DNA from 2 places in the Faecalibacterium sp. AM43-5AT genome. Region 1 is predicted to be linked to the other one. Evidence: predicted binding sites of a transcription regulator. Region 1 holds the regulator's gene; the other holds the start of a gene.
What was found. Region 1 encodes HrcA, which represses chaperone genes, less so after heat shock. Its sites were predicted from a motif close to TGTTAGCACTCNNNNNNNNNGAGTGCTAACA; they were not measured.
Positions count from the first base shown of each region.

Region 1 (15,438 bases):
GCCGCCAGTAAAGGTCCTGACCAAGGGTCACTGGGCCGACGGTTGGCATGGCCGATACCGAAGGATAAGCCAGGCACAAGCTGGTGGGCTGGCCGCTCTCGGTCAGGGCTTCCAGCACCACCGATGCGCTGCCAATGCCCCACTGTGTGGTGCTGGAAGCGGCGTTGTCGATCACCACGGCGGCGGTGCGTTCGCCGGGATACTGCAGCTCCTGCCCGGTCAGCGGGTCGGTGGGCGCTGCACTGTCCGGGGCAGTGGGGCCGGACAGTGCACACCCGCACAGCAGGACTGTGCACAGCACCGCCGTGCCAAGGGCCAGATTCCAGATGCGTTTCATGCGGTTCCCTCGTTACTGATAACTGAAGTTGGACCACTCGTCGTCGTCCACGATGGCAAGATAGGTCTTGCCGCGGTTGAAAAGCATCTGCGCACCGGTCTTGTCGTAGACCAGCAGCGGATGCTCAGGCGAAGCCTTTTCCCAGCGGCCATGCTGTACAGCGCCGCGGCTGAAATAATAGGCATCGCCGCCGGAGATGTAGCTTACCTGCTGCACATCGCCGGAGTCGCCGGAATAGCGCTCGATGGGAGCAAAGCAGACCAGCAGGTTGTCAAAGCTCAGCTGCTTTGCATTCAGCTCGTCCACGGTGTTTTCAAATTTGCCGGAGATGCGGCTGTACATCTGCATTTTATAGGTGCGGGACTGCGGATCATAGCGGAAGCTGGTCTTGTAGTGGTCCGAGTGGGTGATGCTGACCGTTTTGCCGGATGCTGCACCCTGCATGGCGTTCTCCTCGCCGGTGCGGTAGTCCGCAAAGCGGAAGAAGGTGGTGTCGTAATCGTATTTCAGGCCGATGCCCGCGTTGGAAGCGGCCTGCCGGATCTCCTTGCCGGAGGTGAACTCGGTGTGTTCATAGGCCACATCCCGGCCCCGGCTGTCGCGGTGAGCCACATGCGGATGGGTGGGAGTATTAAAGTAGCTCTTGCCGCCGATGTTCAGGCCGGAATAGTTGTATACGCTGATGAATTTGGTGCAGGCGGCGCTTTCGCCATCGTGGTAGTACAGCGCCTGATAGGGTATCAGCAGCTGCAGGAACTGGTCGCGGCCAGAGCGCAGCGGGCCGATCTCCGGGATGGAGTCGGCATCGTGGAACACCGCGCAGAAGCGGGTGATGCCGCCCTCCACCTTGCACTCGATCAGCAGATCGGCAGAGGAAAGGCCGCGCTGCGGACGGGCGTTCTGACGGGAGGTGTTGGAGATGTTGTTCACCATCACGCCCACGATGCGGCCATTGCTGCGCTTGGCCTCACCGGTCAGCGGGTCGGCATCGTAAGCGGGCAGTGCGGCAAGACTGGCAGCGGGCTGTTCGCCTGCTGCCGGCGAGGAAGCAACCATGGCCTCCGAGGATGCAGCAGAAGAAGCTGCGCCGGAAGAACTGATGCCCAGTGTCTGCTGGAGCCAGCTGGAAAAATTGCTGCCCAGAATGGCACTGCCGGAAGCACTGCAGCTGGAAAGCGCCAGCGAAGCGGCAGCGGCACCGGTCAGGCGAAGAACAGCACGGCGAGTGATCTTCATAGGAAAAACCTCCTGCAAAAAACGTATCGGCGCGGCCCGGCAGAATGCCAAAGCCGGGAAAAAGTTTGCGGGTGCAGCGCGGCGGGGCGCACACTGCCGGGCAGTAAAACGCAGCGCACTGCAGACGGATTTGATTTGATTGTAACGATTCTTGCCGGGTTTGTAAAGAGGAAGTTATCGGGATGAAGCCCCTTCCGCTGCCGACACCGGAGCATCTTCGATCTGCTGCGCGGATGAAAAGCGGAAGCCCACACCGATGCAGGAGCTTTTTGCACCTTTTTGCCCGGGAACCCTTGCATTTTTGCGCAAGTTGTGGTAATATTATTCGGCAGTATGTTCACTGCGGAAATATGCGCTCGTAGCTCAGCCGGTAGAGCATCTGACTTTTAATCAGAGGGCCAGGGATTCGAGTTCCCTCGAGCGCACCAAAAGGACGATAAATCGTTGAACTAAACGGTTTATCGTCTTTTTTGTTTTATATTGGCTTTTTGTCTTGTACCTATGATTTTTTCAAAAATTTTAGAGGTCAAAGGTACAAAAATGAAGAAGATTCAGAAGAATGCAGTCCGGTTTGATAATCTAAAGCAAGATTTTTTGGACGACAAGAAGTATTCTGGCACGGCAGAAGCCACGTTGAACGGCTATCGGTATGATATTATACGGTTCTTGAAGTTCCTTTCAGATGAGCAGTCAGCCGTGAATCGATGCAAGTAGATAGAACAATTGATCGATTTGTGCTATACTTATCAATAAGAAATGGATTATCTTGCAGAGGTGCGTATCTGGATCAGGAAAAAGACTACTTATCTGGTTCGACAAAAGCAACCTATCAGAACAAAGCGTATCTGAGCAAAAACGATCCCAATTTACATAACACACCAAAAGATGCAATCGTTTTTGGAGCAGCGGTCAATGCGGTGGTGGCCCCCTGTTTTGCCCGCGGAAAATACCGGCAGATTTTGAATGAAGCAAAGTATTATCAGGCAATTGAAAGCATCTACGATGACTTTACTGCGGCAGTAGAACGCTCTGCGGCGCAGGATACAGTTTATGTTCAACAGATAAAACACCAGGATACTATTATGCTTTTCGTACTTCAGCTGGGATCTCGTTCTGGCTCAGATATCCCACAGGGAGGGCGCAGAGGTGGAAACTGCGGCGGCACCTGCGCGCATGGCGGCCATGATGTCGGCTTTGTCCCGCAGCAGGCCGCCTGCAATGACAGGCACCTGTGTGCGGGCGCTGATCTCGACGATGACCCGGGGCATGATGCCGGGAAGGATCTCGACAAAATCCGGCTTGCCCTGCTCCAGCTGGCCGGACAGGCTGGTCAGCGAGAGGGAATCCAGGATGAATGCCCGCTGGACGGTCAGCAGGCCGCGGTGGCGCGCCCGGCGGATCAGGGTCGGGCGGGTGGAGATGATGCCGTCCGGGTGGCATAGGGCGTTGAGGGAGTCCACCGCGATCTCCCGCGACGAAAGGCCGTCCACAAGGTCGATGTGAACCACGGCCAGTTTTCCAGCATCATGTATGCGGTGCACAAGCCCGTCTACGGTGAGCAGGGTGCTCGCCAGCAGAAAAACGGCGCTGCAGGGCGAAGCCAGCGCAGCAGTCAGGGCTTCGTCCGTTTTCACGGCGGCGATCACCGGTTCGTCCAGCAGGGTTTCAGCAAGAGGATGCATTGGGTAAGACTCCTTTTTTATCAATTACTTGATTTATATTATTCTACAAAAAAGCCGCCATGTAAATAAGTTACACGGCGGCTGTAATGTAAAATCTAGGTTTTATCAGAATGTGGTTGCAATCAGCTCACCGCCGCCCAGAATGGTAGTGGTATTGGAACAGCTGACCATGACGATAAACAATTAAAAATATTTTGTGCGCGAACTATAAAGTCAGACGAAAATCATCAATGCTCTGCCCAGTCGCAGCTGCGGCCCACAGCCTTGTGCCAGCCGGCCAGCAGGCGGGTGCGCTCGGCCTCTTCCATCTGCGGGGCAAAGGTCATATTGCAGTGCCACAGGCTGCGGATCTCGTCCCGGTCCTTCCATACGCCGGTGGCAAGGCCCGCCAGATAGGCAGCGCCCAGAGCGGTCGTCTCCCGGATGGCCGGGCGCAGCACGGTCTTGTTCAGGATGTCAGCCTGGAACTGCATCAGGAACTGGTCGCGGGATGCGCCGCCATCCACCTTCAGCGAGGTGATGGGCACGCCGATGTCTTTTTCCATAGCCGCCACAAGATCTGCGCTCTGGTAGGCAATGGACTCCTCTGCCGCGCGGATGATGTGGTTCTGGGTGGTGCCGCGGGTGATGCCAACAATGGCACCGCGGGCGTACATATCCCAGTACGGTGCACCCAGACCAGTAAAGGCCGGCACGATGTAAATGCCGCCGTTATCCGGCACCTTCTGGGCATAGTATTCCGCATCGCGGCTCTCCTGGATCATGCGCAGGCCGTCGCGCACCCACTGGATGACGGCACCGCCCACAAAGACGCTGCCCTCCAGCGCGTACTCCACCTTACCGTTCAGGCTGATGGCGATGGTAGAGATCAGGCCGTTCCGGCTGCGGCAGATGGTATCGCCGGTGTTCATCAGCAAAAAGCAGCCGGTGCCGTAGGTGTTCTTGGCCTCGCCCTTGCGAAAGCAGCTCTGTCCGAACAGCGCAGCCTGCTGGTCACCGGCAATGCCGGCCACCGGGATCTGCACACCGCACAGATCGGTGGTGCCGTAGACCTCGCTGGAATCCGTCACGCGGGGCAGGATGCAGCGCGGGATATCCAGCGCTTTGAGCAGGGTGTCGTCCCAGTCCAGCGTGCGGATGTTATACAGCATGGTGCGGCTGGCGTTGGTGCGGTCGGTGACATGCACTCTGCCGCCGGTCAGCTTCCAGACCAGCCATGTGTCCACAGTGCCGAACAGGATCTCCCCTGCCTCGGCGCGCTCCCGCGCACCGGGCACATTGTCCAGGATCCACTTGATCTTCGTTGCGGAGAAATAGGCATCGGGCATCAGGCCGGTGTTCTCCCGGATGTAGTCTGCCATGCCGGGCTGCTGCAGCAGTTCATCCACCAGCGGAGCCGTGCGGCGGCACTGCCAGACGATGGCATTGTAGATGGGGCGGCCGGTAGCCTTTTCCCACAGGATGGTGGTCTCCCGCTGGTTGGTGATGCCAATAGCGGCGATATCGTGGGCATCGACACCGCTCTGGGCCACCACCTCGTTCATGACTCCATACTGGGTGGACCAGATCTCCATGGGGTTGTGCTCCACCCAGCCCTGCTGCGGATAGATCTGCTCAAACTCGCGCTGCTGCACCGCAATGATATTCTGCTCATTGTCGAACAGGATGGCACGGCTGCTGGTGGTTCCCTGATCCAGCGCCAGAACATATTTTGTACTCATGCTTTTGCTTCCTCCGTATCGTTTCAGGAGTGTGTATCACAGATTTCGTGTCGCCACAACGTCCACGCCGGTGCCGCACACATCTGCCAGCACCACCTGTCCGGTGCGGACGGGTGCGTGCAGAGTGACGCGGTCCAGCGCAGCCATGACCTCGGTCATCTTCTCTTTGGGCACGGCCTGCGCAGTTTTTACCGGGCAGCGCGGATACAGCCCACCCTCTACCCGCACGGTGCTGGTGAGGATGCGGGTGGGGTGGGTCAGCTCTTCCCTGCCGTAGGCGGCACCGTTGGGACAGGCGTTTCCAGTTACATTATAATCATTTTCCGGGTCCACCTGCAAGTGGCAGCCGCAGGGACAGCAGATGCAAATCACTTCTTTGATGCTGCTCATTCTGCAATAACCTCCTCTACCGCAACGGTCAGCGGGCCGTCTGCTTTTTCCAGCAGGACTTTGGGCAGTGCGATGTGCTCCATCTCGCCGGGAGCCATGCGCTGGCGCTTGAACCGGGCCAGCTGCCTGCCGCCGCAGGTCACGGTGATCTGGCTGGGGCCGTAGTTCTGCCGCACGCGGAAGAAAATGTTCACGCTCCTGTCCACATCAGCGGGGCGCACCCGCTGCGGCACGGTGTAGCCCACGCCATTGCCCGGAACAAGGTCAAGCACAACCGTATCGGAGGCTTCGCCCTTCAAAACATAGGCCGCCGCAGAAGCACCGGCAAGGTCGCTTTCGCCCGAAACGAAGTCCACCAGATCATGCACGTGCACCACATTGCCGCAGGCGAACACACCGGGGATGCCGGTCTCCATATTCTCGTAGACCACAGCGCCCTTGGTGTGAGGGTCCATGGGGATGCCCGCCTGCCGGGTCAGCTCATTTTCCGGGATCAGGCCGACGCTGAGCAGGATGGTGTCCACATCAAATTCCATCTCGGTGCCCGGGATGGGGCGGCGGTTTTCGTCCACCTTGGCAACGGTGGCCTTTTCCACGCGGGCCTTGCCCTGAATATCCACGATGGTATGGGACAGATACAGGGGGATGTCGAAGTCCTGCAGGCACTGCACGATGTTGCGGGTCAGGCCGCCGGAATACGGCATGACCTCCACGCAGGCCAGTACTTTGGCACCTTCCAGCGTCATGCGGCGGGCCATGATCAGGCCGATGTCGCCGCTGCCGAGGATGAGCACCCGCTTGCCTACCAGATAGCCCTCCATGTTGACATAGCGCTGGGCAGCACCGGCGGTGTAGATGCCGGCGGGGCGGGTACCCGGGATGCCAATGGCACCGCGGGTGCGTTCCCGGCACCCCATGCAGAGGATGATGCTTCTGGCTTCCAAGATCTGATAACCCTTTTCCCGGCTGACGCAGTGGATCTTTTTGTCCGGGGTGACCTCCAGCACCATTGTGCCCAGCTCCACCCGGACACCGGTGGAGCGCAGCAGTTCAATGCAGCGGCCTGCGTATTCCGGGCCGGTGAGCTGCTCGCCAAAGCGGTGCAGGCCGAAGCCGTTGTGGATGCACTGGTTCAGGATGCCGCCCAGCTCGTTGTCGCGCTCTAAGATAAGGATATCGCGCAGACCATGCTGCCATGCGCTGTAAGCTGCGGCAAGGCCTGCAGGGCCGCCGCCGACGATGACCAGATCAATCATGGTGCTCTCCCTCCTGTTTGGTTTCGCACAGTAAGACGTTGGTGCCGGCCTTATCCTGCAGCACGTCCAGCGGACTGATGCCCAGCGTTTTGCTGATCAGTTCCAGCACGCGCGGCCCGCAAAAGCCGCCCTGACAGCGGCCCATACCGGCACCGCAGCGGCGCTTGACACCGTCAATGGTGGCGGCGGGAATCTCTTCGTGCAGAGCGTCCAGAATTTCGCCCTCGGTGATCGTCTCACAGCGGCAGATCACGCGGCCATAGGCGGGTTCCTTTGCAATGAGCCGGGCTTTTTCTTCGGGCGGAAGCTCCTTGAAGCGCACCCGGGTGCGGCCATCCCTGTAATCCGCCTTGGGGGCGGGCAGATCGCCGTGGGCTTCCAGAATTTTGACGGCTTCTCTGGCAACGGCCGGTGCACTGGAAAGGCCGGGCGATTTCATGCCCGCCAGATCGATGAAGCCGGGGGTGCCCTCCGCTTCGCCGATAACGAAGTCGCCCGTGTCCACATTGGCGCGGACACCCGCAAAGTTGCGGATGGACTCGCTGAAGCGGATGTTCGGCACGCTGCGGCGCGCGGCCGCGCTGACGAAGGCAAGCCCGGCGGCGGTGCAGGCGGTATCGTCCCCTTCCACGGGGTCGGCGTTCGGGCCGACGATCAGGTTGCCGTGGACGGTGGGGGCCACCAGAACGCCCTTGCCGTTTTCGTTGGGGCACTGGAAGATGACGTGGTGCACACGGCTGCCCTCGGATTTATCCAGCAGGTAGTATTCGCCCCGGGTGGGCTGGATGGTAAATTCGTGGGGTGCGGCCATATCGTGCACGGCCTGCGCCGAGACACCCGCCGCATTGATGATATAGCGCGTTTCCACAATTCCGGAGGGGGTGGTCAGTGCCCAGCCGCCGGCGGTCTTTTCGATGTGGGTCACAGGGCAGCTGCGGTGCAGCTCCACGCCGTTGCGCACAGCCACTTCTGCCATTGCCAGCGCAAACTCCCACGGGCTGACGATGGCGGCGCTGGGCGCATACAGCGCGCCAACGACAGTGGGGGCCAGATTCGGTTCCATGGCAAGCGTTTCCTCTGCGGAAAGCAGCCGGATGCCCGGCACGCCGTTGGCGATGCCGTTCTCATACAGTTTCTGCAGGTGGGGCAGCTCTTCCGGGCTGAGGGCCAGCACCAGACTGCCGCACTGCAGGTACGGCACATCCAGCCGGGCGCAGATCTCCTTGGCCAGTGCGGACCCCTCCACGTTGAGCCGCGCCATCCGGGTGCCCGGTTCGGGGTCGTAGCCAGCGTGCAGAATGGCACTGTTGGCCTTGGTGGTGCAGTCTGCCACGTCATTTTCAGCCTCGAAAATGGCGGTCTGCAGCGGGTAATGGGACAGCTCATAGGCTGCTGCCGCACCAATGACACCGCAGCCGATAATTGCTACATCCAGCATAAAAACCTCCTGATCGCTCCGTTTGCCGAATAAAAGAAAAAGAGCAGGACAAACAAAAGGGCCTTTCGACTCTCCCCTTGCTTGTTCTGCTCGATTCTCTGAACAAACTTTTATTGTCTTTATGATAATGCGATCTGCACAAGATGTCAAGCATTTGTTGAAAATTTAAAGCTCATTTTTACCTGTGCGGCTTTTTTCTGCTCTTTACGGGCGCGGAGGCTTTTGGCAGAGCACGGCCTGCTGCAGCATGGCCTGCAGCGCTGCGCCCGGCCACAAGGCCGGAGCCGAACGCCCAGTGCAGGTTAAAACCGCCGCAGCTGCCTGCGCAGTCCAGCGTTTCGCCCACAAAGTAAAGGCCCGGACAGCCCTTGAACTGGAAGTGCTGATCCACCTCCCGCAGGGCCAGCCCGCCGCCGGTGGTCTGGGCCTGCTTCCAGCTGCAGGGGGTCAGCCCTTCAAAGCGCCAGTGCTTGGCGGTGTGGGCCAGCTTCTGCCACTGTCCGGCGGTGAGCACGGCAGGCGCGTCGCTGTCCTGCAGCCCGGCGGCAGACCACACAGTACGGCCCAGCTTCTGGTTCAGCAGGCCCAGCCAGAAGTCAACGGCGCTGCCCCCTGCCGTCTGGGCGGCGTGGGCCGCAAACAGGCTGGCAAGTGCGGTTTCGTCCACTGCCGGGAAGAGGTCCAGCTCCACAGCAGGAGCCTTGGGGCCGCGGCCCGGGGCCAGCAGGCCGGACAGCTGCATGATGCAGATGCCGGAAAGGCCGTAATCGGTGAACTGTACCTCGCCGTTCTCGCAGGCAAGCACACGGGCACCGTCCAGCAGGGATGCTGCTGCCTTGGCACGGATGCCAGCCAGCGCTTTGCGGGGCTTTGCGCACTGCAGGGCGGTCAGGCAGGGGTACAGCGGCTCCACCCTGCCGCCGCACTGGGCGGCAAACCGGGTGCCAAAGCCGTCGGTGCCGAACTGCGGCCCTGCCTCGCCGCCCATGGCGCAGATGACGGCATCGGCGCGCAGCGTTTCGGCAGAGCCCTCTGCCGTATCGAACTGCACGGCGTAGCCGCTGCGGCTCTGGCTCAGGGTGCGCACGGTGCAGCCGGTGCGCAGCTGCACATGGTGCTGCGCAAGGTGGTGCTCCAGCAGGGCCAGCACGTCCGCCGCCTGATTGGAGTACGGATACACCCGGCCCGCCTCGTCGGTGCGGGTGTAAAGCCCCAGCGCACGGAACCAGCGCAGCGGGTCGGCGGTATTTACGGCATCCAGCAGCGGACGAAGTGCTGCCGGGTCGGCAGTGAAATACAGCTCCGGTGCAATGCCGGTGTTATCCAGATTGCAGCGGCCATTGCCGGTGGCAAGCAGCTTTTTGCCCGGCTTCGGGTTGCGCTCCAGCACAATGACCTGTGCAGCGGGGGCACTTTGTGCCGCCGCCAGCGCGGCTGCAAGACCGGCGGCACCGCCGCCCAGAATGAGGATGTTCGGCATCCGGACACCTGCCTTTCTCAGCAGAATTTTAGGATCTGTCTTCATAAGCGGGGTGCTGTGCTTATGAAAACGGCTTTTTGTATCATTGTAGCAGAACCCTGCCGGAAACGCAACGAAGAGACAGCTTTCCGTGCAGGTCTTTTTGCGCGGGGGCAGCAGGTATAAATGGCCCGGCCTGACAGATACTAGTGCTGCAGGCATTTTTAAGGAAACGGAGGAGCAAAAACATGAAAGCAACAGGAATCGTGCGCCGCATCGACGAGCTGGGCCGGGTGGTGATCCCCAAGGAGATCCGCCGCACCCAGCGCATCCGCCGCGGCGACCCGCTGGAGATCTTCACCACAGGCGACGGCGAGGTGATCTTTAAAAAGTATTCGCCCATTGGCGAGATGAACGCAGTAGCGGCCCAGTATACCGAGGTGCTCAGCAAAAGCTTTGCGCTGACCGCACTGGTGGCCGACCGCGACCGCATCCTGACGGTGAGCGGCTCCGGCCGACGGGAACTGGCCGACCGCAGCATCAGCCAGCCGCTGGAAAAGCTGATAGACGGCCGCAGGCTGTACCAGAGCGAGGGCATTGCCGAAAAGTGCATCCTGCCCTGCGAGGGCTCGCCCCGAGCAGTACTGTGCGCCGCACCCATCATTGCGGCGGGCGATGTGACCGGCGTGGTGGCCCTGCTGACCGAAGACCGCACGGCCACGCCGGATGCCGCCCAGCTCAAGGCCGTGAATGTGGCAGCGGCATTTCTGGCAAGGCAGATGGAAGAGTAAAGAACATGCCAGAGCGCTTTCCTTATAATAAGGAGGGCGCTTTCTTCGTTTATGACAGAATTATGAATCTTTTAAAACATTTTTCCAAGGGGCTTGACAGCACCGGAAAATTGGCTATAATGGTCTTAGCACTCAGGAACAAGGAGTGCTAAACAAACAAAGCGAACGCAAAAAGGAGGCAGGCGCTATGACGATGGATGCACGCAAGCAGCGAGTCTTGCAGGCGATCGTGGCGCTGTATGGTCTCGAAGGCGAGCCCGTTGGCAGCAGCGTGCTGGCAAACTACTTTGACATGGCAGTTTCCAGCGCAACGCTTCGCAATGAGATGGCGGCGCTGACAAAGCTGGGCCTGCTGGAGCAGCCCCACACCAGCGCGGGCCGTGTGCCCAGTGCCAAGGGCTACCGTTACTACCTTGATAATCTGCTGACCGACGATCAGCCGCTGGATCGTGTGAGCCGCGCCCGTGTGGATGCGGTGTTCGCAAGCCTCGACCATGAGCCGGAAAAGCTGGCCGCAGGTGCCGCCAAGGCGCTGGCCGCCATCAGCGGCTGCACCGCCGCCATCAGCACCCCATGTGCCGAAGACCTGTGCATCGCCCACTATGAAGTGGTTCAGGTGGGCCGCAGCGCAGCGGCTGTGCTGGCCGTTACCACGGCCGGTTACGTTCGTACCCGTGTGGCACGGGTGCGCACCGGTCTTTCCCGCGAGAATGCGGCAGCACTTGCCGCACTGCTCAACCGCAACCTTACCTTTGTAGCGCCGGTGGATCTTTCCACCCGGCTGCTGGCAGAGCTGTGCAGCCAGATCGACCCGGAGCTGGTGCCCGTTATCAGTGCAGCGGCTGCCATCCTGCAGGATTCCGTCAAGCCCCATGTATTTCTGGGCGGCGAGCAGTATCTGCTGGACTGGCCCCAGCTGGACGGCAAGGTGGGCGACATCCTCACACTGCTGAATGACGAGGAGCAGGCCGCTGGCCTGATCGCACCTCCGGCGGAACGCAGTGAGAGCGTGCTGCTGGGCGAGGATCTGGAACCGCAGATCCCGGGCCTGTGCATCGTGAGCGACCGGTATCTGGTGGGCGGAGGCCTGTGGGGTTCCATTGCATTGATCGGCCCCACCCGGATGCCCTTCCAGAAACTGATGCCGCTGCTGCATTACTTTGCAGATCAGCTGGGCGAGGGCATGAGCGGCAAACGAAAAGACACCCCGCAGGCTGCCGTACCGCGGCGGACTGTGATCTATAAGGAGGATCTGGAATGAGCGAAGAAGCAAAAAAGACGGCTCCGGCTCAGGAAGCGGAGCAGCCCGAAACGGCTCCCGAGGAAAAGGCCCAGCAGGCAGCACCCGAACAGGAACCTGCTGCTGAAGCTGCCGACCCGAAGGATGACAAGAAGAAGGATGGCGGCTGGTTCAACAAGAAGGCCCGTGAGCTGGAAGCCGTAAAGGCAAAGCTGGATGCTGCCGAAGCCAACGCTGCACAGGCCAAAGACCAGCTGCTGCGCATGGCAGCGGAGTACGAGAACTACCGCAAGCGCTCCACCCGCGAAGCCGACCAGAAGTTCAACGATGGCATTTCCTTTGCGGTGAACCAGATCATTCCCATTCTGGACACGCTGGAGATGGCAGCAAATGCCCCCACCACCGACGAGAACTACAAAAAGGGCGTGACCATGACGCTGGACAAGGCCGCCAAGGCGCTGGATGCCCTCCATGTGGAGGAGATCGAAGCGCTGGGCAAGCCCTTTGACCCCAACTTCATGAACGCAGTGCAGCAGATCCCCGCCCCGGATGGACAGGAGAGCGGCACCGTCATCACGGTCTACCAGAAGGGCTACAAGCTGGGCGATAAGATCGTCCGCCATGCGACCGTTGTAGTGGCCGAATAACAAAGCAGAAACCCGAAAGGGTTTTGAATATAACATCCGCTTACAAACATTTGAGCATCACATAAACAATAAGATTTGTTCTTTCGAGAGGAGTTTTCATTATGAGTAAGATCATTGGTATCGACCTTGGTACTACCAACAGCTGCGTGGCTGTCATGGAGGGCGGCGAGCCCGTTGTTATCGCAAACTCTGAGGGTGCACGCACCACCCCGTCTGTGGTGGGCTTCACCAAGACCGGCGACCGTCTGGTGGGTCAGGTGGCAAAGCGTCAGGCCATCACCAACCCTGAGAACACCGTTGCTTCCATCAAGCGCTTCATGGGCACCGACCACAAGGTGACCCTGAACGGCAAGGAGTACACTCCCCAGCAGGTCAGCGCTATGATCCTGCAGAAGCTGAAGGCTGATGCCGAGGCTTATCTGGGCGAGCCTGTTACCGAGGCCGTCATTACCGTTCCTGCATACTTCAACGACAGCCAGCGTCAGGCTACCAAGGACGCAGGCACCATTGCAGGCCTGAACGTCAAGCGTATCATCAACGAGCCTACTGCCGCTTCTCTGGCATACGGCATCGATAAGGAAGAAGACCAGAAGATCATGGTCTACGATCTGGGCGGCGGCACCTTCGATGTCTCTATCATCGAGATGGGCGACGGCGTTACCGAAGTTCTGGCCACCAACGGTGATACCCATCTGGGCGGCGATGACTTCGATGAGCGCATCATCAACTGGATGGCAGATGCCTTCCAGACCGAGAACGGCATCGACCTGCGCAAGGACAAGATGGCTGCGCAGCGTCTGAAGGAAGCTGCCGAGAAGGCAAAGATCGAGCTGTCCAGCGCAATGAGCAGCCAGATCAACCTGCCCTTCATCACTGCCGATGCTACCGGCCCCAAGCACTTGGATATGACCCTGACCCGCGCAAAGTTCAACGAGCTGACCGCTGATCTGGTCGATCGCACCATGGGCCCCGTCCGCAAGGCTCTGCAGGATGCAGGCCTGCGTCCCTCTGACCTGAAGAAGGTCCTGATGGTCGGTGGTTCCACCCGTATCCCCGCTGTCTACGATGCAGTCAAGAAGGAACTGAACTGCGAGCCCTTCAAGGGCATCAACCCCGATGAGTGCGTGGCTGTGGGCGCTGCCATTCAGGGCGGCGTGCTGCAGGGCGATGTGAAGGGTCTGCTGCTGCTGGATGTCACCCCGCTGAGCCTGGGCATTGAAACTCTGGGCGGCGTGTGCACCAAGATCATCGACCGCAACACCACCATCCCCACCCACAAGAGTCAGGTGTTCTCCACCGCTGCAGACAACCAGCCCTCTGTTGAGGTCAACGTTCTGCAGGGCGAGCGTGAGTTCGCCCGCGACAACAAGAGCCTGGGTGTCTTCCATCTGGACGGCATTGCTCCGGCTCCCCGTGGTGTGCCTCAGATCGAAGTGACCTTCGATATCGATGCAAACGGCATCGTGAAGGTCAGCGCAAAGGATCTGGGCACCGGCAAGGAGCAGAACATCACCATCACCGCTTCCACCAACATGTCCAAGGAGGACATCGACAAGGCTGTGAAGGAAGCTGAGCAGTTTGCTGCCGACGATAAGAAGAAGCGTGAAGAGGTCGATATCCGCAACGGTGCCGACCAGATGGTGTTCCAGACCGAGAAGATGCTGAAGGAGAACGGCGACAAGCTGCCCGCCGACGTGAAGAGCGAGGCCGAGAGCAAACTGGCCGACCTGAAGACCGCTGTTCAGTCCGGCAACGTGGACGACATCAAGGCAAAGCAGGAAGCTCTGAGCCAGGTGTTCGAGAAGATGTATCAGGCAGCCGCTGCCGCACAGCAGGCCGCCGGTGCACAGCCCGGCCCCGATGCAGGTGCAAACAACCAGCAGAAGCCGGGTGATGACGGCGTTGTGGATGCCGACTTCAAGGAAGTCTGATAAAAAACACAGCAGTGTGTGCCCGGCCAAACCGGCGGACGCACGCGTGGAATAGCAAAAGCCGCTCCGGTTTTGCCGGAGCGGCTCTTGCTGGTTATAGAGCGAGGAACCAACCGGGGCGTTTCCCGGATCAAACGTTCCCGGAGAGGTGAGTGGATATGGCACAGGAAAAGCGTGATTACTACGAAGTGCTGGGGGTATCCAAGACTGCGACCGATGCCGAGATCAAAAAGGCATACCGCAAGCTTGCAATGAAATACCACCCGGACTATAACCCCGGCGATAAGGATGCCGAGGAAAAGTTCAAGGAAGTAAACGAAGCAAACGAGGTGCTTTCGGACCCGAAGAAGCGCCAGCTGTACGATCAGTACGGCTTTGCAGGTGTTGACCCTGCCTATGCAGCACAGAACGGCGGCGGCCCCGGTGCGGGCGGCTTTGGCGGTTTTGGCGGCGACGGCGTGGATCTGGGTGACATTTTCGGCGATATCTTTGGCGGCGGCTTCGGTGGCTTTGGCGGTTCGTCCCGTCGGGCCAATCCCAACGCCCCACGCAAGGGTCAGGACATCCGTGTGCGCATCACCCTGAGCTTTGACGAGGCCGTGCACGGCTGTAAGAAGAACATCACCATCACCCGCCAGCAGGAGTGCACCGAGTGCCACGGCAGCGGCTGCGCTGCCGGCACCAGCCCCGAGACCTGCCCGGACTGCGGCGGCCGCGGCTTCGTGATCCGTCAGCAGCGCACCCCCTTCGGCGTGATGCAGACCCAGCAGCCCTGCTCCCGCTGCGGCGGCAAGGGCAAGCTGGTCAAGAACCCCTGCAAGGTCTGCCATGGCAGCGGCAAGGTGGCAAGCAAGAAGACGCTGGAGGTGTCCATCCCCATGGGCATCGACGACGACCAGAGCTTTGCACTGCGCGGCATGGGCGATGCCGGTGCAAACGGCGGTCCTGCCGGTGATGTGATCGTCATGGTCACGGTGCGCCCCAGCGAGGTGTTCCAGCGCGATGGCTACGATGTGTGGGTCACAGTGCCCATCACTTACAGTCAGGCTGTGCTGGGCGACACCGTGCAGGTGCCCTCCATTGACGGCAAGGTGGAGTACACTGTGCCCGAGGGCACCCAGAGCGGCACCACCTTCCGCCTGCGCGGCAAGGGCATCCAGTACCTGAATGGCCGCGGCCGCGGTGATATGTACGTCAAGTGCGAGGTGGAGATCCCCAAGAAGCTGAACAAGACCCAGCGGGAGGCCCTGAAGAAGTTCGAAGGCACCCTGAAAGAAGAAAACTACGAAAAGCGCAAGGGCTTCTTCAAA
Region 1 covers NZ_QVGZ01000003.1:141,424-156,861, forward strand. Annotated here, with positions in the region: gene DW937_RS05880 (DUF3048 C-terminal domain-containing protein) at 1-337, opposite strand, end outside; gene DW937_RS05885 (DUF3048 domain-containing protein) at 350-1,573, opposite strand; tRNA gene DW937_RS05890 (tRNA-Lys) at 1,926-2,001, shown strand; gene DW937_RS05895 (glycerol-3-phosphate responsive antiterminator) at 2,692-3,255, opposite strand; gene glpK (glycerol kinase GlpK) at 3,483-4,976, opposite strand; gene DW937_RS05905 (DUF1667 domain-containing protein) at 5,013-5,366, opposite strand; gene DW937_RS05910 (FAD-dependent oxidoreductase) at 5,363-6,622, opposite strand; gene DW937_RS05915 (NAD(P)/FAD-dependent oxidoreductase) at 6,615-8,060, opposite strand; gene DW937_RS05920 (aminoacetone oxidase family FAD-binding enzyme) at 8,239-9,540, opposite strand; gene DW937_RS05925 (stage V sporulation T C-terminal domain-containing protein) at 9,768-10,310, shown strand; gene hrcA (heat-inducible transcriptional repressor HrcA) at 10,498-11,571, shown strand; gene DW937_RS05935 (nucleotide exchange factor GrpE) at 11,568-12,197, shown strand; gene dnaK (molecular chaperone DnaK) at 12,299-14,128, shown strand; gene dnaJ (molecular chaperone DnaJ) at 14,287-15,438, shown strand, end outside.

Region 2 (15,438 bases), on a different contig from region 1:
CGTAGCCGCCCGCAGCATCGGTTGGGCCGTCGGTGCCATCGCTGCCCACCGAAAAGACCGCTGCATCCAGCCCGGCGATCATTGGTGCTGCAGCAAGGGCCAGCTCCTGATTGCGCCCGCCCAGACCTGTTCCGGTCAGGTGGACGACCGTCTCACCGCCTGCAAGAAAGGCCAGCTTTTTGCCCTGCCCCGCGTGGGTGCGGGCTATGGAACCAAGGAAGCTGCCAGCCTCCCGTGCTTCACAGCAGAGCCTGTCGGTCAAGATCACCGGCTCATAGCCCAGCTCCCGGCAGGCGTTGGCTGCTGCGCTGCACAGCTCCCGCACGCTGCCGGTGATCTGCGTGGCAACACGGTCCAGCACCTTTGGAGTCTCCTGTGCCAGCAGAGCCTTGGCCTGTGCCGAAAGCTGCAGGTGATATTTTTCCGCAATGGCAAGGGCCTGTGCACAGGTGGAGGTATCCGGCACTGCCGGGCCGCTGGCGATCATATCCAGCGGGTCGCCCAGAATATCGCTGAGCACGATGCTGAACACCTGCGCGGGCGCACAGCTCTGTGCAAACCGCCCGCCCTTGACCCCGGACAGGCGCTTGCGAATGGTGTTCATCTCCACGATATCGGCACCGCTGGCAAGCAGCTGGCCCGTGATCTGCTGCAGCTCTGCGCCGGGGATCAGCGGCTTCTCAAACAGTGCACTGCCGCCGCCGGACAGCAGAAACAGCACCGTATCCTCTGCCGTTAAGCCCTGCACCAGTTCCAGCGCTTTCCGGGTGGCGGCAAAGCCATTCTCATCCGGCACGGGGTGCCCGGCTTCGCAGCAGTCCACGCCGGGGATCGTGCCCTTCACGTGGCCGTATTTGGTCACGACCACCCCGCCATCCACCCGGCCAAGAAATTTCACCGCCGCATGGGCCATCTGCCATGCTGCCTTACCGGCAGCCACCAGCAGCACCCTGCCGCCCTGCGGCCGGAAATTTTTCAGCGCGCGGCGCACCGCTTCGTCCGGCAGAACAGCGTTCAGGCTGGCACGGATGATGGCATCTGCATCTCTGCGCAGTGTTTTGTTTTTCAGCATGTCGTTCTCCCCTTTTCCATCGCTTCTTGTCCGCGGACAAAAAACACCTGTACAGTCTCTTCCTATGCAGGAAAACGCAGTACAGGTGTTCTGATCTTTTTTGCTTACTTTGTGCTTGCCGGAGCAACCTCAAAGTCGATCTTGCCCAGGTTCACATCCGCACGCACAATGGTGATCATCATGGTGTCGCCCAGACTCCAGTTCTTGCCGGAGACGGGGTCGGACAGGCGGATGCCCTCGGTGAGCATGGTGCCGGAGGGGGTCAGGCTGGAAGCCGGCACAAAGCCCTCCACACCGTTCTCCAACTCGATGAACAGGCCGCGCTGGGTCACGCCGGAAATGCGGCCCTCGTAGCACTCGCCCAGATGGCGGCGGGCATACTCGGCCTTGTAGCAGTCCTCAGCCTTGCGCTCGATCTGCATTGCAATGATCTCGCGCTCACTGGACTGCTTGCTTGCCTTCTCGGCAAAGTCGCTGTAGCGCAGCACCATGGTATCCTTATCCATGCCCTTGAGCTGGGCGGTCATGATGCGATGGATGGCCAGATCCGGGTAGCGGCGGATGGGGCTGGTGAAGTGAGCGTAGTCCTTCAGCACCAGACCATAGTGGCCCTTGGGCTTTTCCTCATACACAGCCTTGGACATGCAGCGCAGCATACCGGTATTGATGATCTGCTCATACGGGCCGCCGCGCACACCTTCCAGAATGGCGCTCAGCTCCTTGGGGGTGGGCACATCCTTGGCAAAGTGATCGTTGATGCCGCAGGCCTGCAGCAGAGTGTGCAGACGCTCCAGCTTTTCAGCATTGGGTTCCTCGTGCACACGGTACACGAAGGGGATCTGCTTCACGCGGGCAAAGTGGGCAGCGCACTGGTTGGCCAGCAGCATGAACTCTTCGATCATAGCTTCGCTCTCGCCGGAGGTGCGCTTTTTCACATCGATGCAGTGGCCGTCCTCGTCGAGGATCAGCTTCACCTCGCCGCTCTCGATATCCATGCAGCCGCGCTCCTTGCGCAGGCGGGCGCGGTGGCCGTACAGCTCCTTCATGGCGGGCAGCTGGCTGAGCACTTCATGGTACTTGCCCTTCAGCTCGTCGTCAGCACTGCCGGCCAGCAAGGCATTGATCTCGGAGTAAACGCCCTTGACGCGGCTGCGGATGACCGACTTGACAAAGCGGTAATCGATCAGGTTGCCATCCTTATCCAGATGCATCAGGCAGGAGAAGGCCAGACGCAGCACGCCCTCATTCAGGCTGCAGATGCCGTTGGAAAGCTGCTTGGGCAGCATGGGCACCACCTGATCGGCATAGTAGACGCTGGTTGCGCGGTTAAATGCTTCGTTGTCCAGCTCGCTGCCGGGCTTGACATAGTTGGAAACATCTGCAATGTGGACACCCAGCTCAAAGCCGCCCTCCGGGGTCTTGGTCAGGCTGATGGCATCATCGATGTCCTTAGTCTCAGCACTGTCAATGGTGAAGATGGGCAGGGCGCGCAGATCCATGCGGCCCTCGACGTCCTTTTCAGAGACCTCAGCGTTCTCCAGCTTCTTGGCTTCCTCACGAACCTTATCCGGGAAGCGGCTGCGGATATCCTGCGCATAGAGCAGGGCCTTTGCGCAGCGCTTTGCTTCGTCCGAGCTGCCAAACCGCATGGCAACGCCCACGCGGTGATCTTCCTGCCGATTGCCGCGCTGCAGAATCTCCACGGCCACCTTGTCGCCGTCCTTTGCACCGCCCTCGCAGTCACGCATCAACTGCATGGAGATGGCCGGGCAGTCGTCCGGCACGAACTTCAGGCGGCCCTCAATGCGGCGGGCAGTGCCCACCAGATCGTTCTTTTCTTCCAGAATGGCCAGGATCTCGCCTTCATCGCTGCCCTCCACACGGGGGTGCTCAAACTTTTCCACAAGCACCATGTCGCCGGGCATGGCACCGCGGGTAAAACGGCCCGGGATAAAGATATCACTGGTGCCGTCCTCCAGCATGACAAAGGCAAAATTCTTGCCCAGTTTTACCACCTTGCACAGCAGAGCCTTGTCTGCACGGCCGGAGCGCACCGTAAAGAACACGCCCTGACGCTGGCAGATGACCGCCTCGTGCACCAGCTGATCCACAGCCTCCATCACCTTGCGGTCCGAGCCGCGGTCCCCGCCGAATTTGGATTTGAGGTCTTTGACGGTGCACGGCTGATTCTGGATCGCGTGCTCAATTTTATCGCGCATTGCCATAATATTTTTTCTCCTTGCTCTTCCATGGCCGCAGCCTCCAACGTGCCGCAGCGCTGCCAATCGTGGGCCAGCTGCCCCACCCTGCCCAGCGGTCAGACTGCCGCCGACATCCTATCATAACACAGAAAAACAGCCCCGTCCTTTACACGGGGCTGCACGAACCTTGTCAACCTGCCAGACGGCCTGCAAACAGACATGCCAGAATGGCAACCACAAAGAAAACAATGCCTGCAATGCGGGTGGTCTTGGCCAGCATCTGATCAGCCGGGGTCAAACGGGCATTGTTTGCGCCGCCCATACTGCCGTTGATGGCACCGGAAAGGCCCTGACCGTGGGTGTGCTGCATGAGAGTGAGGAAAACGATGACGAGCGAAGCGATCAGCAGGATCACACCGCCAACAATTTCGATAACAGACATGGATTGAAACGCTCCTTTATTTTAATTCAACAAAAACTACGCAGAAATACAAATATATAGTAGCATAACAAGCGCAAAAAAGCAAGCAGAAACCGTGCATTTTTATGCCAGAAGGTCCAGCATTGCGCACAGCCGGGCAAAGATGGCGGCGCTGGAATGTTCCGTGCTCACCTGCCCGTCCTGCAGCACCACAATGGTGTAGCGCGGCTGCTGCGCCGGGTAAAACCCTGCGAACCACAAGTTTTTGCGTTCCGTGCCATCCGGTGTGAACTGCCCGGTCTGCGCGGTACCGGTCTTGCCGCCAGCCCCTTCTTCCAGCCAGGCAGCATCCTGTGCGGTGCCCTCTTCCACCACCTGCTGCAGCATCTTACGTAGGAGCGCTGCATTTTCCGCACTCATCACCCGCCTTGACTGCGGATGTGCAAGCGTTTCCAGCGGCGTACCGTCAGTTTCATCCACCGAGCCACACACAAAGAAAGGCGTGCGGTACACCCCGCCGGAAGCAATGGTGTTCATCATGGCGGCGATCTGTACCGGTGATGCCAGCAGACCGCCCTGCCCAAAGCTGAAATTTGCCAGCTGGCCGCTCTGGGCAAGCTCCCCGGCAGACGGCAGCTTTCCGGCATCGGCGTGCAGCGCACCTGCCACCGGCACCTCTTGCCCGAAACCAAGCTGCCGAGACATCTGCAAAAGCGTCTCTGCCCCCAGCTGCTGCCCCAGCCGGATAAAATAGCCGTTGCAGCTTTTTTCCAGAGCCGCAGTCATGTCCACCGTTCCGTGCGGAACACCGCCTGCGCAGCGGAAGATCTGTCCATCCACCACCACCGCACCGGTGCATTCGTACTCCGGCAGGATGCCCTGCTCCAGCGCTGCCGCAGCCAGCACCGGCTTGAACACTGAACCCACAGCATAGCTTTCCAGTGCGCGGTTCAGGAACGGACTGTCCGGTGCATCCAGACTTGCGGCAAGGTCATCCGGGTCATAGCCCGGTACGCTGACGCTGGCGCGAACCGCAGCAGTGGCCGTGTCCAGAACCAGAATGCAGCCGCTGGTCATGGTGTCTGCGGCCACCGCTTCGGCGGCACGCTGCACCGGGCGGGAGATCGTCAGCTGCACGCCAACCGCACTGCTGTCCTGCCGGGTGAGCTGCGGTGTTTCCCCGGCCCGCAGCCGTCCTTGTGCTGTGACCGCGCACACCAGCGTGTCATGCTCCTTTGTCCCGGCCAGCTGGCTGTCCAGCGCCTTTTCCAGCCCGGCAGTGCCGCGGCCTTCTGCATCCAGATAGCCGATCAGATGCTGGCACAGCGGAACTTCTGCGCAGCGCCGTGCCGTTGCAAAGCAGCGTATGCCGCGCCCGGAAAGGTCGCGGTCCACTTCCAGCAGAAACGGTGCGGAGCGGTTGCGGTTCCGGTACAAAAGTGCCTGCCCGGCACTGTCCGTAAATGCATACAGGCGTGTGTAGTTGTTTTCGCCCGGGAAGCAGAGGGCAAGGTACCGCGTTTCCAGCCCGGTGAGAAGCAGGCCGCTGTGGTCGTAGAAGCTGCCCCGCCGGGCAGGCAGCGAGAGCCGGACCGTGCTCTGTGCTTCGGCCCGGGCAGCATAGGTATGGTTCTCTGCCAGAAAATACAGGCGGCACAAAACTATCGCAAACCCCAGCAGAACAGCTGCATACAACGCCAATACCCGTTTGCCGGACATCTGCTCACCCCTTTTTGATAGAGTGGGCTGCATCTGTGGTTTCTATACAAAAAGAGACGGGGTCTCCGAAGAGATCCCGTCTCCATAAGGTACTTATTGAGTAAGCACGTCTGCTGCTTAGTACATGCCGCCCATACCGCCCATGTCACCGCCTGCAGCAGCGGGTGCAGCAGGGGGTTCCGGCAGATCAGCGACCAGGCTTTCGGTGGTCAGCACCATCTCAGCGACGGAGGCTGCGTTCTCCAGAGCGGAACGGGTGACCTTGGTGGGGTCAACGATGCCAGCAGCGATCATATCGTCCACAAAGACCTCGTTCTGAGCATCAAAGCCGTAGTTGGGCTTGTTGGCAGAGATGATCTTGTCGATGATGACACTGCCTTCCAGACCGGCATTCTTAGCGATCTGGCGCAGAGGAGCTTCCAGAGCCTTCAGAACGATCTTGGCACCGGTGCGCTCGTCGCCTTCCAGCGTGTCGCACAGCTCGCGCACAGCGGGGATCGCATTGATAGGAGCAGTGCCGCCGCCAGCAACAACACCTTCCTGAACAGCAGCCTTGGTTGCGTTCAGAGCATCCTCGATGCGCAGCTTCTTGTCCTTCATCTCAACTTCGGTAGCAGCGCCGACCTTGATGACGGCCACGCCGCCAGCCAGCTTTGCCAGACGCTCCTGCAGCTTTTCACGGTCGAAATCGCTGGTAGCGGCCTCGATCTGGCTGCGGATCTGAGCGATGCGGGCTGCGATGGCATCCTTATCGCCTGCACCGCCAACGATGGTGGTGTTCTCCTTGGAGACCTTCACCTGACGGGCATGGCCCAGCATCTGGACGGTAGCATCCTTCAGCTCATAGCCCAGATCGGAGGAGATCACGGTGCCGCCGGTCAGGGTTGCGATATCCTGCAGCATTTCCTTGCGGCGGTCGCCAAAGCCGGGAGCCTTGACAGCGCAGACGTTCAGGGTGCCGCGCAGGCGGTTGACGATCAGAGTGGACAGAGCCTCGCCCTCAATGTCCTCAGCCACGATCAGCAGTTTCAGACCGTTCTGCATCACCTGCTCCAGCAGAGGGACCAGATCCTGAATCACGCTGATCTTCTTATCGGTGATCAGGATAGCGGCGTTGTCCAGATCAGCCACCATCTTGTCGGTATCGGTGACCATATACGGGGTGAGGTAGCCGCGGTCGAACTGCATGCCTTCCACGATCTCGTTGTAGGTCTCAGCGGTGGTCTTGTTCTCCTCAATGGTGATAACGCCATCGGAGGTGACCTTCTCCATAGCCTCGGCGATCAGACGGCCGATCTCGGGATCGCCTGCAGAAATAGTGCCGACGCGGGCGATATCGTTGCTGTCCTTCACCTTCTGGCTGTGAGCCTTGATGGTCTCAACAGCCTTGGCAACAGCCTTGCTCATGCCGCGGCGGATATCCATGGGGTTTGCACCGGCGGTGACATTCTTCATGCCCTCGGTGACCATGGCCTGTGCCAGAACGGTTGCGGTGGTGGTGCCGTCGCCTGCTGCGTCGTTGGTCTTGGTAGCGACTTCACGCACCAGCTGTGCGCCCATGTTCTCGAACTCGTCCTTCAGCTCGATCTCCTTGGCAATGGTCACGCCATCGTTGGTGATGACCGGTGCACCGAACTTTTTGCTCAGCACCACATTGCGGCCCTTGGGGCCCAGGGTGATCTTAACGGTGTTTGCCAGGGTATCGATACCGGCACACAGTGCCTTGCGGGCATCCTCGCCCTGCTTGATCTGCTTAGCCATAATCAAATCGCTCCTTTAAAGCTCAATTTTCAAATATCAGAGGGGAAACCGCTCAGTCCTCAACGACTGCCAGAATATCGCCCTGACGGACGATGGTGCACTCTTCGCCGTCCACCTTGACCTCGGTACCGGAGTACTTGCTGGTGAGGACCTTGTCGCCGACCTTCACAGTCATCTTGACTTCCTTGCCGTCCACAACGCCGCCGGGGCCGACAGCGATGACCTCAGCCACCTGGGGCTTTTCCTTAGCACTGCCGGTCAGGATCAGACCGCCCTTGGTGGTCTCCTCAACCTCAACAGCCTTAATGACAACACGGTCTGCAAGAGGAATGATCTTCATAGTTCTTGCCCTCCTATAGTAAAAATATAATTTAAAACTTTGCTGTGTCCAAAGGGCCTCATGTCGGCCCTTTGGTTCTTTAGCACTCCATTTCTCTGAGTGCTAAGTGTATTGTACTCATCTTGACCCGAAAAATCAAGACCTTTTTTGCTTCTTTTTGTTAAGAATTTATGACAGATGAAAAAATCAGCCGTACAGCGAAAAAGAGACAGCTTTCTTCTTGGACAAAAAAGCTGTCTCTTCTTCTGGTTTTTCATGTTCGGTCTGCACTCTGTGCCGTCTTCTGCGCTGCAAAGCGCTCAAAAGCAGGCTTTGGCAGAAGGATGCGCCCTGCCAGCGGCTGTACCTGTACAGTGATCTGCTCCTTGGGTGCGCATTCACCGTCTGCCGTGGCAACGATCGGCCCGCGGCCATCCGCAGCGCGCAGGCTCACCTGCTTTGCGCGGCGGTAAATGAAATACGGCTCTGCAGCCCTGACGAGCTGACCGTTCTGGAAGTGCTTGCCGCTCTTGTACATTCCCAGCAGCTTTGCAATGGTCACGCGGCTCACCTTGCGGATGATATATACATCCAGCCAACCATCGTCGGGCTGTGCTTCCGGCGCTGCACAGAAACCGCCGCCATAGGTGCGGCCATTGCAGATGGCACACATCAGGCAGTCCACATCCAGCGTTTCACCATCGATGGTGTACTCCACCCTGCGGCCAATGTGTCCGCACAGCTGTTCCACAATGGAAAGCACATAGGCCATCTCGCCGCCGCACAGCGGGATGCGCCGGAACTTCGGGATGCCGTAGGCAACCTGCGCATCCAGACCGGCAGCGCAGATGGTGGCCGAAAGGCCAAGGCTGGTCTGCATCAGATCGATGCTCACCGGCCCACCGGCCAGCTGGGCATCCAGATCCAGAAACTCTTCCTTTGTACCAAAGGTGCGCAGAAAATCGTTGCCGCTGCCAAAGGGCAGACAGCCCACGGCTGCATTTGCATAGCCATAGATCCCGGTGAGCGCTTCGTTGAAGGTGCCGTCGCCGCCGGCAGTGAAGACCCGCAGTTCTTCCCCGCTCTGCCGGGCCTGCTGCGCAGCGGCATTGGCCAGCTCCCGGGCATGACCGGCGTGATTTGTGACCTGAATGGTATATTCTTCCGGCGCAAGCCCTGCACGCGCGGCGGCAGCATTGATCTGCTGCGGCAGCGTACGGGTGCAATCGGCCTTACCGGCAGTTGGATTCAAAAGAAATAATGTGCGCATGGACTTCCTCCTGCAATTCTGTTGCTTCTATGATAACAGAAAACCAAAAGGATGCAAGAGCCAATCTCACAATGTCCCTGCCCCGTACGCACAAAAAAGGAGCGGATGTCTCCGCTCCCTTCGGGGGGATGTTTACTGTTTGGGGAATGCCTTATTCCATGTCTGGATGACCTTGAATTTCGGGGTCCATCTGTCGGGATCGAAATCCGCATCCAAATAGCCCTGCTCCACGCACCACTGTGCAGCTTTGGCTGTTTCGGGGTCCGTCATATTGGCAAAGGCAGAAGCATTTTCCGGTTCCGGAAAACCCGCCGTCTGCCAGACCAGTTTTGCCAGCTGGGCCTGATTTTTGGGGATCGCCGCGCCCTCGGGCAGAAGATCCTGCAGCATCAGTTCCGTGATGATGGTGTAGCCGCCAAAGACAGCAGCACCCGCAACAGCTGCTGCCACAAGAGCCCCTGCGGCATCGGAGCTGTCGCCGCCCGCACCGGAATCATCCGGGATGGGGTCCGAGATGTCCGGGATAATGGTCAGGCTCTCGTTCAGGCTTACGATGGCATTTTCATAAGCAGGCGCTTCTTCCAGTTTTTCGCCGTCCAGCACCACAGTGTAGCCCACGCCTTCGGCCTGCTTATAGGTCAGTTTTAGTTTCAGAGGAGATTTCCCGGTTTTATTTTCCAGCCTCAGCGTACCGGCGCAATCCACATTCAGATCTGTTCTCCTCTCCTGGGAATCAATATCGATGCTTACATTGTTTGCACCGGAAATATGGACGGAATTTCCCAGTTCACCTTTGACCTCGATGTTCGGATTTTCGTTGCCTTTGAAATCCACCGAGCTCCAAAGATCGTCCTTAAGGTCGACCGTGTATGCCCTGCTTGCAGAGTCATAGGAAACGGTCATGTTTGACATGTCAGCCGGATTCTGCGGAGTATTATCCGGGGTAAGCAAACCGCTATACGTGTAATATTCCCAGAACACCGTCGGTTCGCTGCCGGTGTAAAGTTCCCAATTTGCCGTCACTTCCACCGCATGGTCTGGCATGGTAAAGAAAAAGGCCGTTCCTGTCGGGTCATCGGTAGTTTCTACGTCAGCCGGGAAAAACCAGCGGTTGAATTTCAGGCCCTTTTCTGGCCGGGAGGTTTTCACCCGTACAGTTTCACCTTTGTAAAAGGTCGTGTTATTCTCAGAGTTACTGAGTTTTCCTCCATGCACTGTTACCGGGTAGGTAGTTGCTTTCCGGACGCTGATATAAGCTTCCGAAGGATACCAACTGCGGCATACGAAAGGATCCCCCATACGGCTTTCAAACTGTTCCGTTTCTCTGTTGCTGCCGACATAAATTGCCTTTTCGCCACTATTAGAAGAAACGCAGACCGATATCCACTGACGGATCGCCATGCCGCCCTCACCCGTTGCGATCAGGGTCAGATCACCGCTGATATCGCCAATATCCGCTCGATCTGCCGCCATGGTTTCACCGGTTATGGTCACGTTGTGTGCACCGGTCACGGTCAGTTTTCCGCCGACAGCTGCACCGCTTTCTGTTTTCATCACTACATCAACATAGCCCGCGATGGTAGGATCTACCTTGATCGTCAGATCGCCGGCAACTGCCTGCAGGATCGTCAGGGTGCTGACATCCGTGCCACCTGTATACTGAATCCGGATATTATCGACCTTGGTACTGTTGACAAGCACCCTCTGGTCGTTGACGGTGATCCCGGTATCTTGCCCTTCATCTTCCTCGCTCAAAGCGGCAGTACCGTTCGTCAAACTTAACATATCTGCCGCAGCGGCATTGCCCGTTCCGTCCGGGGCCGCAGCCAATGTTGGCAGTGTCACCGACAGTATCATGGCCGAGGCCACAACTGCCGCCGAAGCGCGCTGGATAAGCTTGTGCAATTTCATACAGTTTTCTCCTTTTTGTTTCGTTTTATTTACGGGGGGGGGTATGCTTTGAGGGAAGCATACCATATTTTTGCAAAAAGTAGAACAAAACCTGCGTGAATCGCGCCAAAACCTGCGTGAATCGCTTCCGCCCGCCCCCTGCAGACAAAAAAATACCGCCCCGGGTCTTGTAACTCAGGGCGGTCCTTTTGAGCTTCAGATGCTTTACAGTGTTGCGGTTTCGTCCTCCCGCAGGACGATAGCACCATCCGCCGAGCAGTCCGCTGTCCAGTGCTGGCCCACGCAGGCCGTGCCGGATGCGATCTGATCCGCAAGTGCCTGCTCCACTGCCCTGTCCACTGCGCGGCGCAGTTCTCTGGCCCCGTAGGCAGAGCGGGCCTTTGCTGCCAGCGCCTGCCCTACCCGCGGTGTGTGATGCAGCTGGTAGCCGCTGCGGGCGGCACGCTGCTCCAGCTGGCACAGCATTTTTTCGGCAATGGCGCACAGGCTGTCGTCGGCCAGCGGACGGAATACGATCATCTCGTCCAGACGGCCTGCCAGCTCTGGCCGGAACCACTTTTTTGCCTCCTCAATGGCCTGCGCAGACTGCTTTTCAAACACGGCTTCGCTGCCCGCCGCAAAGCCCAGCGGCGTGCTCTGACCCGCCAAAAAACGTGCGCCGAGGTTTGAGGTGAGCAGTACGATGGTGTTGCGGAAATCCGCCTTGCGGCCCATGGCATCGGTCAGCTGGCCATCTTCCAGTATCTGCAAAAGGATGTTCTGAATGTCCGGGTGTGCCTTTTCGATCTCGTCAAACAGCACCACACTGTAAGGGCGGCGGCGCACTGCTTCGGTCAGCTGTCCGCCCTCGTCATGGCCCAGATAGCCCGGCGGCGCACCCAGCAGCCGGGCAGCGGTGTGCTGCTCCTGATACTCCGACATATCAAATTTGAGCAGGGCTTTTTCGCTGCCGAACCAGCTGACCGCCAGCGCCCGGGCAAGAGCCGTTTTGCCCACTCCCGTGGGGCCAAGAAACAGCATGGCCCCCATGGGCCGGCCCGGCTCGCCAAGACCGGTGCGGCTGCGCCGGATGGCACCTGCCACTGCAGCCACAGCCCGGCTCTGGCCCACGATCTCGGCGTTGAGACGTTCTTCCAGCTTGTCCAGTCGTTCCCGCTCCTGCTCACCTACCCGCTCCACCGGCACACCGCTGGCCTGCGCCACCACATGGGCGATATCGTCCGGCATCAGCGTGGGCTTTGACTGCTTTGCCTGCTCGGCCCGGATGCGTGCCGCCGCACAGGCTTCGTCCACAAGGTCGATGGCCTTATCCGGCAGAAAGCGCCCCGGCAGATACCGCACCGAAAGCTCCACCGCAGCCTGCAGCGCTTCCGGCGGAAGGCAGACATTGTGGTAGCGCTCATAGCGCGGCGCAAGCCCGTTGAGGATATCCAGCGCCTGCGCAGGCGTAGGCTCCTCTACCTGCACCTTGCCGAAACGGCGTTCCAGTGCGGCATCCTTCTGGATGTGGGTGCGGAACTCTTCGGTAGTGGTGGCACCGATAATTTGTATCTCGCCCCGGGCCAGCACCGGTTTTAAGATGCTGGCAGCATCGATGGCACCCTCCGCTGCACCGGCACCCACGATGGTGTGGAACTCATCTACGAACAGAATGGAGCTGCCGTCCCGCACCAGCTCTTCCAGCAGGTTCTTGAACCGCTCTTCAAAGTCACCGCGGTATTTGGTGCCCGCCACAAGGCTGGCCATATCCAGTGCCAGCAGACGGCGGCCCTTGAGCGCACGGGGCACACGATCCGTGGCAATGCGCTGGGCCAGTCCTTCGGCAAGGGCGGTCTTGCCCACGCCCGGCTCCCCCACAAGGCAGGGGTTGTTCTTCTGACGGCGGCATAAGATCTCCACCATGCGGTCCAGCTCTGCTTCCCGGCAGAACACCGGGTCCAGTTCCCGTTCCGCAGCACGGCGGGTCAGATCCCGGCAGTACTTATCACTGGCGCGGCTGCCGCGCGGCGCACTGACCGTGGTCCGCATCTGATACGGCAGTACGAACTGCCCAGACAGCTGGCGGCATTCCCGCACGGCATCTGTGAGCTGCACGCCCATGGATGCCAGCAGGATGCCTGCTGTGCAGCCGTCATCCTCCAGCATGGCGCAGAGCAGATGTTCCGGCTCGGCCCGGTTCAGGTGCGCGTTCTGTGCCCCGATGATGGCGTAATCCATGGTGCGCTTGAGGTCCGGCGCAAGAGCGTAGCGATCCAGATGCAAAGCCGGTGCGCGGCGGCTCTCGGCCAGCTGACGGCGCACCTCCGGTTCCCGGATCTGCTTGCCCTCCAGAAACCGTGCTGCCGCCCCGTGATCCTGCTGCAGGATCGCCAGCAGCAGGTGGCCGGTATCGGCTTTTTCGCAGCCAAGGTTCCCGGCAAGCTCCACCGCACTGCGCAGCAGCTGATCCGACTCGTGCGAAAAGCCCTTGTACCCGCCAAAGCCAAGTTTTTCCCAAATACTCATTTGCCCGCTCCTTGCTGATGAAATTCGTTTTCACAAGAAGTATAGCCCCGAAGCACAGAAAAAAAACATCTCTTTCTGTCGGGATGGGAAAACAAAAAGGAGATACCCGCAGGCATCTCCCCTTCGCTGTTTGATTTTTTCAGTCCATTTCGGCCAGAGCCTTTTTCAGGTTCTTGGCGATCTGATCCGGGCAGCTGGTATTGCGGAAACCGCAGAGCGTGCCCTCCATGCGGTCGATCACATCTTCGGCCTTCATGCCCTTGACCAGACGGCAGATGCCCTTCAGGTTGCCGTTGCAGCCGCCAATGACCTCCATGGACGCAATGGTGTGGTCATCGTTCAGCACAAAGTTGGTCTGCTTGGAACAGGTGCCGCTGTTCGGGAAGCTGAATTCCTTGCTCATAGTTCAAAATCCTCTCTTTTTGACAGAAATCCCGACGAAGATCGTCTGCTTCTATTATAGAGCAGCGTGCCGGAATGTCAATGTGACCGGGTCACACATCAATACCGCGGCGCTTGTGGGCCAGCTCCAGAATGCGGGCCACCTGATCGTCCGCCGTGGTACAGGTACCCACCGGGTGCGGCACCTTGTGGTTTGCACCGTGGAAGTCCGTACCGCCGGTATGGATCAGCCCATACTGCTCACACAGAGCAGCACACTCGGCCCTGTCCTCCGGGCTGTTGCGGGGGTGCTCCACCTCAATGCCGTCGATGATGCCCTCTTTGGCCAGCTGACGCACCAGCGGCATGCTCTTGTAAACGGTCGGGTGTGCAAATACCAGCACCGCACCGGCAGCTTTCGCCGTGGCGATTACTTCCTGCACCGAGGGATATTTTACCTGATGCAGCACCACGCCGCGCGGCTCCCAGCCAAAGAGATAACTGTACAGCTTGCCGTACACAGCATCGCACAGCCCCAGCTGGTGCAACGCTTCCATAATGCCGCTTTTGAACAGCACACCGCTGTCCTTTGCGTATTCCAGCGCCTGTTCCGTGCGGAACTGCGGGTACAGCGCTTCGATCTCCTTTGCGCTTTGCAGGCCGCACTCGTTGCGGCGCTGTCGCAGGATGTCGCAATGCTCCTTCAGTTCCCGGCTTTCCGGGTCCGGGAAGTAGCACAGCAGGTGCACGCGATGCTTATGCTCATGGTCATAGCCGGTCAGCTCGGTGGCCGGAAGCAGGCGCACGCCGTCCTGCACAGGGTGCTCATAGCAGTAGTTTACGCTGAGCAGGGTGTCGTGGTCGGAAATGGCCATGGTGTCCAGCCCCGCCCGCGCCGCCATGAGCGGCAGGCGGTGGATGGGCACAGAGCCATCGGAACAGGTGGAATGGTTGTGAAGATCGCCGGGCATGGAAAATGAACCTCCCAAGAAAACCAGAGAAAGGCTTCCCCCAAAGAGGAAGCCTTATATCATATCAGTGCTTATAGAAATTGATCAGGCAGCCGTCGGCCAGGATCTTGCGCTCGTCGGCGGTCAGCGGGGCCATGTACAGGCTGAACTCCTTTGCGGTGTCGCCCAGCACATAGGCCTTGATGTCCTGCAGGTCACCCTTGAGGGCCTCGCGGACATTCGGGATAAAGACATAGTCGCCCAGACCGAACGGCGTTGCGCCCACCAGCTGCAACGGCAGCATACCCCAGTTGATGAGGTTGGAGCGGTAGCGCTTGGTGGCGTACTCGGTAACGATGTTGGCACCGGCACCCAGCACACGCTGGCAGCTGGCCGCCTGCTCACGGGCAGAGCCATCGCCGGGCTTGACGGCAAAGATGGTGGATGCGATCTGCACATCGTTCCAAGTCAGGTTTTCGCAGCCGGGCACCTTGTGCAGCTGGGCCAGCACCTCGGCGCTGCCCTCGCCTGCACGGCGGGCCTTTTCTTCGGCCTGCACGGCCTTGGCACGGCCCACATACTCCGGGTCCTTGCGGCTGAGGGTGAACTCGGCCAGACCCAGAGGATTGGAACGGTAAGACGAAGTCTCACCGGAGGGGATCAGCTCATCGGTGGTGGTGACAGGGTCGGTGATGTAAGATGCCACCTTCAGCAGCAGGTTATCGCCCAGCGGTGCAATTTCGGGCCAGTCCTTGATGTTGGGGCCAAGCTTGAGCAGGGCATCGTAATCGCCCTTGCCAAAGCCCTGATACACGCGGGTATCGTAGCTGGAAGGATCGTACTGATACTCCGGCACAGTGGGATCATAGTCGATATCGGTAGCTGGGGTCAGAATGCCGCCGTTGGCCGTGGTGGCCGCAATGCTGCG
Region 2 covers NZ_QVGZ01000001.1:382,379-397,816, forward strand. Annotated here, with positions in the region: gene DW937_RS02105 (glycerate kinase) at 1-1,072, opposite strand, end outside; gene rnr (ribonuclease R) at 1,177-3,297, opposite strand; gene secG (preprotein translocase subunit SecG) at 3,464-3,715, opposite strand; gene DW937_RS02120 (penicillin-binding protein 2) at 3,818-5,413, opposite strand; gene groL (chaperonin GroEL) at 5,531-7,174, opposite strand; gene DW937_RS02130 (co-chaperone GroES) at 7,227-7,514, opposite strand; gene DW937_RS02135 (YegS/Rv2252/BmrU family lipid kinase) at 7,768-8,763, opposite strand; gene DW937_RS02140 (hypothetical protein) at 8,896-10,674, opposite strand; gene DW937_RS02145 (ATP-dependent Clp protease ATP-binding subunit) at 10,879-13,179, opposite strand; gene DW937_RS02150 (TIGR03905 family TSCPD domain-containing protein) at 13,319-13,582, opposite strand; gene DW937_RS02155 (PHP domain-containing protein) at 13,674-14,531, opposite strand; gene DW937_RS02160 (hydratase) at 14,596-15,438, opposite strand, start outside.
Region 2: the regulator HrcA is predicted to act here: its motif matches at 7,592-7,622, upstream of DW937_RS02130 (co-chaperone GroES).